DNA from 2 places in the Duganella sp. GW821-FHT07G03 genome. Region 2 is predicted to be linked to the other one. Evidence: riboswitches for the same ligand, from Rfam matches in the RefSeq annotation. Region 2 holds a riboswitch; the other holds the start of a gene.
What was found. Region 2 has a riboswitch for thiamine pyrophosphate ahead of AC07OK_RS02380 (TonB-dependent siderophore receptor). Riboswitches for the same ligand answer to the same signal wherever they lie in the genome.
Positions count from the first base shown of each region.

Region 1: linked by a shared signal. The riboswitch ahead of thiC (phosphomethylpyrimidine synthase ThiC) and the one ahead of AC07OK_RS02380 (TonB-dependent siderophore receptor) in region 2 are both predicted to bind thiamine pyrophosphate.

Region 1 is NZ_JBWKQE010000022.1:78,171-82,577, forward strand. Features, by position in the region: gene AC07OK_RS23905 (WG repeat-containing protein) at 1-480, shown strand, start outside; gene AC07OK_RS23910 (hypothetical protein) at 600-941, shown strand; gene AC07OK_RS23915 (PAN domain-containing protein) at 968-1,561, shown strand; gene AC07OK_RS23920 (hypothetical protein) at 1,578-2,120, shown strand; TPP riboswitch at 2,216-2,319, shown strand; gene thiC (phosphomethylpyrimidine synthase ThiC) at 2,386-4,302, shown strand; gene thiS (sulfur carrier protein ThiS) at 4,310-4,407, shown strand, end outside.
Region 2 is NZ_JBWKQE010000001.1:528,893-533,299, forward strand. Features, by position in the region: gene AC07OK_RS02365 (ATP-binding protein) at 1-1,317, shown strand, start outside; gene AC07OK_RS02370 (hypothetical protein) at 1,317-2,033, shown strand; gene AC07OK_RS02375 (Imm26 family immunity protein) at 2,020-2,523, opposite strand; TPP riboswitch at 2,690-2,788, shown strand; gene AC07OK_RS02380 (TonB-dependent siderophore receptor) at 2,844-4,407, shown strand, end outside.

The DNA of each region.
Region 1 (4,407 bases), on a different contig from region 2:
CGTACGCTGCGCGCCACGGCAAAGGGCGGGAAGGGCACGCGCGCCGTGCTGGCGGCGGACCTGCTGCGCACCTTGCAGGTGGCGCGCTGGGGTTATGTCGATCGGCAGGGACGGTTGAAACTGCCGCGCCGCTTCGAGCGAGCCACGCCGTTTGCGGCGGGGCAGGCGATGGTGCGCGTCGACGGCGGCTGGCAGCAGATCGACCGGCTCGGCCAGCGCGTGGTGGCGCCGCCGTCCGGCGGGCCGCCGGCGCCGCCGTCCGCGTCCAGCGCGTCGGCCGTATCCCCCGGGGGCGCCGCCGCTTCCGTCACCTGCGGCGGCGGGCAGCGCGTCAGCGCCGTGCGTCCCTACGCCGATGGCCTGGCGGCCGCCCGCTGCGGCGTGCTGTGGGGCTATCTCGACCGCGACGGACGGTTCGTCATTCCACCTCGTTACATGGAGGCCGGCGACTTCGCCGACGGCCTGGCGCCGGTGCGGTGACGCGCCTGACCGGCCTCTTCATAGTATTTCTCAATGGCACTGATTATTGTCAACTGATAAGAAATTGTGGGCGTTAAGCAGGCATCCCCCGTCGAAGCACCCACCCAAAGGAGTCCAGCATGAAACTGCAACTTGCCCTGTGTCTGTTCGTGGCCGCCAGCGCCGCGCCCATGGTTCAAGCGGTCGAGCCCGTCTCGTTGTACCAGGGCTTGATCTCGTTCCGCGACGGCCCCGACCCGGCCGGCAAGACCGCGGTGTACTGGGCCACCAGCCAGGCCCTGCACACGATCAACGGCCCGCGCACCGCCGCCCTCAAATTCGGCGCCAACTGGGTGGCGGAAATCCGCTGGTGCGGCGACCGCAACGGCCGGCCGCTGCCGGGCGAATGCTCGGACATTTATTACAATTTCCGGCATGGCGTCGACATCACGGAAACCACCGTCAGCCTGCTGCATCCCTAACCCACCCACCATGCCCGGAGACTGTGATGAAAAAGCCGCTATCGATGTTGGCCGCGCTGCTGGTGCTGCCTTGCCTGTGCGCCGCCCAAGGTGCCGAACCGTGGGGGGTGTGGGCCAACCGCATGAATCCCAACCTGCCGTGGAGTGATCCCTGCAATATCCAGTACGTGATCTCGCCCAGCCCGGCGCGCTATGATCGCCAGCCCGAGTACGTGCGGGTGCGCGTCGCCGCCAATCATCACGACGCCGACCAGTTTCAGCGTCTGTTCAGCCCCTTCTTTGACGATATGCCGGACAAGGTGGTCAAGCTGGGGCGCTGTCATGGCGGGGGCGTGGGTACGGATGGGGGGCCGGGCGGTGGTGGTGGCGGCGGCTCGATCCAGAACTTGCAGTCCGGGGTTAACCGTTACGGCGGCGACTACAACGATGCCTGGAGCGAGCCCGGCGGCGGTGACGCCGGCAGCTGCGCCGCGCGCTGCGAACAGGATGCCCAGTGCCGCAGTTTCAGCTGGGTCAGGCCGGGCGTGCAGGGACGGGTCTCGCGCTGCTGGTTGAAACGCACGGTGCCACAAGCGAGCAATAACGACTGCTGCGTTTCCGGCGTCAAATCGTCCGACTGAGCGCGAGGGGAATATCATGAACTTCGTCGTCGCGCCCCGTTCGCTGGCGGGCTTGAAACGCCTGGCCGCGTTGATCCTGGCAGCTTGTTTCTTCCTGCCGCTGTATAGCTGCAGCACGCAGGGCAAGCCGCCCGGCGTGGCGCGTGCGGCGTCCGCGCCGGCCGCCGCGGCGCTGGCGACGGTCCGGGCCCCGGCCCCGGCCGCCGTTGCGCCGCCCACCGGATCGCCGGCGCCTCCGACGCTGCCCGGGCGGCTGGAATTTAGCCCTTACGAGGCGTTTTCCTGGGGCGATCCCTACAGCCTGGCCGGCTTGCTCGTGTTCTTCTGGCCGGCCGTGCTGCAACTGGCCGTGGCGGCGGCGCCTGCGGCGGGCGTCCGCGCGGCGCGGGCCGAGCCCTTGCTGTGTCTGGGCAGCGCGGCCGCCTTGGCCTGGCTGTTGTGGCGCGCGCATTTCCTGCCGGGTTATCAGCTGGAAGTGGGCATGCCGCTGGCGGCGCTGGCGTTGTTGCTCTACGCCGTGCCGCGCTTGGCGCGCGGCGCCCCGCCCGCATCCGGCTAGCCCGCGTGGCTTTATATCGGGTATGGCGGTTTTTTTTGCGCGGACATTGTCCGCGCGGCGCGGCGCGGCGTATAATCAGCCCGCTGCCGCAAGGCGGCACACGCTAGGGGTCCTGCGCATCATTGCGATGCGCGGGTGAGAAATACCCTCCGAACCTGATCTGGATAATGCCAGCGAAGGGAAGCTTAGGACAATGCCGCCACACCCTGTGGACCGGCGCCGTCCAACCTCCTTTGCTGGCTCCTGTAGCTAACCAAGGAGCCAAATGAACGCCAACCTTAAATTCCTCTCCGCCACCGCCACGGTGGACGAGGCAGCCATCAAGCCCTTACCGAATTCCCGCAAAGTCTACGTCGAAGGCAGCCGTCCCGACATCCGCGTGCCGATGCGCCAAATCACCCAGTCCGACACGCCGGCGTCCTTTGGCTTCGAAGCCAATCCGGCTATCTACGTCTACGACACCTCCGGCCCGTACACCGACCCGGACGCGGTGATCGACATCCGCTCCGGCCTGGCCGCGACGCCGCGCCTGCCGTGGATACTGGAGCGCGACGACACCGAGGAGCTGGACGGTCCGACCTCCGAATACGGCCAGGCCCGCCTGGCGGACCCGGCGCTGGCCGAGCTGCGCTTCAACCTGCACCGCAAGCCGCGCCGCGCCCAGGCTGGCAAGAACGTCACGCAGATGCACTACGCGCGCCAGGGCATCGTCACGCCCGAGATGGAGTTCGTCGCCATCCGCGAGAACCTGCGCCGCCAGGAGTACATGGAAGACCTGAAGAACTCCGGCCCGATGGGCCAGCGCCTGGCCGACCTGATGGGCCGCCAGCATCCTGGCCAGTCGTTCGGCGCCAGCATCCCGGCCACCATCACGCCCGAATTCGTGCGCGAGGAAATCGCCCGTGGTCGCGCCATCATCCCGGCCAACATCAACCACCCGGAAATCGAACCGATGATCATCGGCCGCAATTTCCTGGTCAAAATTAACGCCAACATCGGCAACTCCGCCGTCACCTCGTCGATCGGCGAGGAAGTCGAGAAGATGACCTGGGCCATCCGCTGGGGCGGCGACAACGTCATGGACCTGTCGACCGGCAAGCACATCCACGAAACCCGCGAATGGATCATCCGCAACAGCCCGGTCCCGATCGGCACCGTGCCGATCTACCAGGCGCTGGAGAAGGTCAACGGCAAGGCCGAGGACCTGACCTGGGAGATCTTCCGCGACACGCTGATCGAGCAGGCCGAGCAGGGCGTCGACTACTTCACCATCCACGCCGGCGTGCTGCTGCGCTACGTGCCGATGACGGCCAAGCGCCTGACCGGCATCGTTTCGCGCGGCGGCTCGATCATGGCCAAGTGGTGCCTGGCGCACCATAAGGAATCGTTCCTGTACACGCACTTCGAAGAGATCTGCGCAATCATGAAGGCCTACGACGTCTCGTTCTCCTTGGGCGACGGCTTGCGTCCCGGCTCGATCTACGACGCCAACGACGAAGCCCAGCTGGGCGAGCTGAAGACGCTGGGCGAGCTGACCCAGATCGCCTGGAAGCACGACGTGCAGGTGATGATCGAAGGCCCGGGCCACGTGCCGATGCAGCTGATCAAGGAAAACATGGACCTGCAACTGGAACAGTGCCACGAAGCGCCGTTCTACACCTTGGGCCCGTTGACCACCGACATCGCGCCCGGCTACGACCACATCACCTCCGGCATCGGCGCCGCGCAGATCGGCTGGTACGGCACCGCCATGCTGTGCTACGTCACGCCCAAGGAGCATCTGGGCCTGCCCGACAAGAACGACGTCAAGGACGGCATCATCACCTACAAGATCGCCGCCCACGCGGCCGACCTGGCCAAGGGCCATCCGGGCGCGCAGATCCGCGACAACGCGCTGTCGAAGGCGCGCTTCGAATTCCGCTGGGACGACCAGTTCAACATCGGCCTCGATCCGGACAAGGCGCGCGAATTCCACGACGAGACCCTGCCCAAGGATTCGGCCAAGGTGGCGCACTTCTGTTCGATGTGCGGCCCGCATTTCTGCTCGATGAAGATCACCCAGGAAGTGCGCGAATACGCCAAGGCCAACGGCGTGTCGGACGGCGCGGCGCTGCAGCAGGGCATGCAGGTCAAGGCGGTGGAGTTCATCAAGAACGGCGCCGAGCTGTATCGCAAGCTGTGAGGCCGGCATGATCGACATCGAATTGAACGGCGCCCCCCACCAGGTGCCGTCGCGGCAGACGCTAGCTCAGTTGATCGATGCGCTGTCGCTGAGCGGGCAGGCGCT
Region 2 (4,407 bases):
AGCGGCCTGTTCTGGCGCACCTTCTTCTTGCTGGGCGCGCTGACCACCACCAGCATGACCGCCTGGGTCGCCATGATCAGCGCGGTGCAGCACGAGCCGCAGGTGCAGCAGATCTCGTCGCAGGTGATCTCGGTGGTCACCATCACCCACGCCGCCCTCACCCACTCCGCGCCCGAACTGCGGCGCGAGTTGCTGTTCGACCTGGTGTCCAACGAAGGCATCCGCGTGTTCACGCTGGAGGACGACGACAAGGTCGATCCGCCGCCCGACAACGCGCTGATGCCCGACATCCAGAAGCTGGTTAAGGCCAAGCTGGGCGAGGACACCCGCTTCTCGGCGCGCGTCAACGGCGTGGCCGGCTTCTGGGTCAGCTTCAAGATCGACGACGACGCCTACTGGCTGATGCTGGAGCGCGAACGCATCCGCGGCCTGACCGGCATCCAGTGGCTGGGCTGGGCCAGCGTGGTGTCGGTGGTGTCGCTGCTGGGCGCGGCCTTCATCTCCAGCCTGATCAACCTGCCGCTGCGCCGCCTGACGCAAGCCACGCGCGCCTTCGCCCAGGGCAAGCGGCCCGAGCCGCTACCGGAAAAAGGCGCGATGGAGATCATGGAAGCCAACCGCAGCTTCAACCAGATGGTGGTGCAGCTGCAGCAGGTGGAATCGGACCGCGCCGTGATCCTGGCCGGCATCTCGCACGACCTGCGCACGCCGCTGGCGCGCATGCAGCTGGAGGTGGAGATGGCCAACCTGTCGAACGAGGCGCGCGAGGGCATCCAGTCCGACATCGGCCAGATGGATGACATCATCGGCCAGTTCCTCGACTACGCCAAGCCGACCGAGGTGTCGAGCTTCATCAACGTCGACCTCAGCGAACTGCTGCAGGACACCGCGCATGAAGCCGGCCGCCTGCCGGACGTGCGCATCACCACCGACATCGTCGCCAACGCCCACGTGATGGGCAACGCCACCGACATCAAGCGCGTCATCAACAACCTGATCGAGAACGCCCGCCGCTACGGCAAGACGCCCGGCAGCGAGCTGACCGAGATCGACATCAAGTGCAGCACCAAGGGCATGCACACCTCGCGCCGTGTGATCGTCGAGGTGCAGGATCACGGCAACGGCGTACCGGCCGACCAGATCGAGCAACTGCTCAAGCCCTTCACCCGGCTCGACACCGCGCGCGGCCAGGCCAACGGCGCCGGCCTGGGCCTGGCCATCGTCGACCGCGTGATGCTGCGCCACGGCGCCGAGCTGCACGTGCGCAACCGCGACGGCGGCGGCCTGCTGATCCAGATCGTGATGAAGGCGGTTTGATGCGGGCGAGGTATTTTGCAGTGTTGCTGGCGGCGGCCGGGCCGGCCATGGCCAGTCGGCCGCCCAAACCGGCCAAGCCGCCCGCGCCGCCGCCGATCGAACAGCGCGCCCCCAGCGACGAGGAACGCAGCTCCTTCGACGACTACTTCCGCCAGAAGATGCTGGCCGAATCCAGGGGCGCGCGCCCGGTGCCGCCGCTGTTCGCGCCGGACTTCGACATCCAGCGCCAGCGCGGCAAGCCGTGGCAGGTGGTGGCGCGGGTCGACTCGGCGCCACGCCATTCGGCGGTCGACCTGTGCCGGCAAATCCGTTCGAGTTTTGTCTACGATGCCAAAGCGCCCAAGGATGGGCGCTGGACCGAGTCGGCCCAGCCGCCGAGCTGGCATGTGTGGCTGGCCCAGCCCAGGACCATCTGCAGCGCCGCCCCGCACACGGTGTTGATGGACCAGGCGCTGCCGCCGGAAGACGTGGTGGCGCTGCTGCGCCAATATCCTGAACTGCTGAGCCGCGCGCGCCTGCTATTCGCCGGCAACTCGCAATGCATCCGCCAGCGTGCCCTGCCCTTCACGCTGCGCGCGATCGGGCCGGCGGCGCCGGCGGCCGGCGCGCCCGTAATGTTCAGCCTGGTATTTGAAAGCGACCGCGACACCACCGCCCGCGTCGCCGTGCGCAAGCACCGCGGCGAGTATGCGGCCTGGAACGTCAGCTGCGACTGACGCTGCTGCCGCGGTTGATCGGGTGGTCCTCCGGCTCCAGCAGCCTGGTCAGCAGCAGCTCGGTCGAGCCGTAGCCGTACAGCGAATCCGCCTCCAGGCCTTGCGTATCGTAGGGCACGGACTCCTCGCGCTCCGAGCGGCTCGGGTCGGCGTCCGAATACGTCACGCGCCAGGCGCGCTTGAGCGAATCGGCGCGGCGCAGGAACTGCGGCATCGGCCACAGCGCCGGATTCCAGTCGACGATATCGCCCAGCACGCGCCAGTGACCGCTGGCCAGCGCCATGTCGCCCACCCGCAGCACTTTGACGGCGTCCTGCGGTTGCAGCGTATTGAGCTCCTCCAGCGACGGCAAGCGCGGCAGCTTGGGTCCGAACAGATACGCCAGCATGATCTTGCTGCCTGGCGACAAACGCGCCACCAGACCCCAGCCATAGCCGCCATCCAGCAACGGTATGGCAAACCAGCTTCCCTCTTGATACGACTGCCTCATTCCCACCCTTTCACTTGCACGATGCAGCAGAGTGTCGCCAAAATGTATGGACATGATGGCGCCTCCGTTAAAAGCTGTGTCTGCTTCGTTGGCGCCGTGTGGCGCAAACCGCAAGTGTAGCGGCGCGGCGCGGATCGCGGCGCACGGCACCGCATGTGCTACACTAGCGCCTCGCTAGGGGTCCTGGAGCTTTGCTGCCGGGTGAGAGATACCCTTCGTACCTGATCTGGATAATGCCAGCGAAGGAAAGCGCAAAGTAGTTCTCCCCTCCTTTGATGGCTCTCTTCGCGGCTCCCAGCCAAGAACAAAAGAGAGAGCACATGAACACACCAAGATTCACAGTTTCCGCCATCGCCCTGGCGGTACTCCACGCATTCCCCGGCGTTGCCGCCGCTGAAACCTCCGCCGCCGAGCAAGCCATGCCCGAAGTGGTGATCACCGGCGCCAAGGCGCAGGCCAGCCGCGCCAGCGTGGCCGGCTTCGCCAACGCGCCGCTGCTGGAAACCCCGGCCTCGGTCAGCGTGCTGACCGCCCAGCAGATGCTGGACCTGCAGATCCGCTCCACCACCGACGCCGCCCGCTACGACGCCAGCATCGGCGACTCCTACAACGCGGTCGGTTACTCGGAACAGTTCTCGATCCGCGGCTTCAAACTGGACAACGCCTCCAGCTACCGCAAGGACGGCATGGCCATCCCGGGCGACACCCAGATCCCGCTGGAAAACAAGGAACGCCTGGAAGTGCTGAAGGGCCTGTCCGGCCTGCAAGCGGGGGTGTCGGCGCCGGGCGGCATCGTCAACTACGTCACCAAGCGCCCGACCGATACGCCGCTGCGCACGGTGGTGCTGGAAGAACGCGAGCGCGGCACGCTGTACGGCGCCGTCGACCTGGGTGGCCGCTTTGAAGACCAGCGTTTCGGCTACCGCTTCAACGCCGCCGCCGAACGCCTGCGCTCCTACATCAAGGGCGCCGACGGCAACCGCAAGTTCGTCTCGGCCGCCTTCGACTGGAAGATCTCGCCGCAGGCGCTGCTGCAAGTGGACGCCGACTACCAGAAGAAATCGCAGGTAACCGCGCCCGGCTTCCAGCTGCTGAACAACACCACGCTGCCGAACATCCCGGCCGACACCATGCTCAACAACCAGCCGTGGAGCCGTCCGGTCGAGACCACCAGCAGCAACATCGGCGCCCGCTTCGAATACAAGTTCACGCCCGACTGGAGCACCACCGTCAGCGCCAACCAGCACCAGTTCAAGCGCGACGACTACACCGCCTTCCCTGGCGGCTGCACCGCACAGGGCCTGTATTCCGGCTTCTGCGGCAACGGCGACTACGACGTCTACGACTACGTCAGCCTGGGCGAGAAGAAATCGCCGCTGGCGGTGCAGGCGCTGGTGCAGGGCAAGTTCAGCACCGGCTCGTTCAAGCACGAGTTCACCGGTGGCGCGTCGTTGTTCAAGAACAGCGAGAAATGGGGCGACTACCTGTACACCCAGGCCGGCACCGACGGCCACGCATTCAGCAACATCTACCACCCGATCATGGTGGCGCCGAACGGCGGCACCAGCGGTCCGGTTTCCGAGCGCCGCAGCGACAACGAGCGTGCCTTGTTCGCGCAGGACATCCTGAGCATCAACGAGCAGCTCAAGCTGCACGCCGGCGCGCGCTACGTGCAGGTCAAGCGCAACGAATATGTCGGCCCGGACGAAAATGGCGTGCTACTGCCGGACGCCCACACCGACGTCGGCTTCTGGCTGCCGAACGTGGCGCTGGTGTACAGCCTGCGCCCCAACGTTTCGGTCTACACCTCGTATGCACAGGGCCTGGAGCATGGCGGCGTCGCGCCGATCGGCACCAGGAACCCTGGCCGCGCGCTGGCGCCGG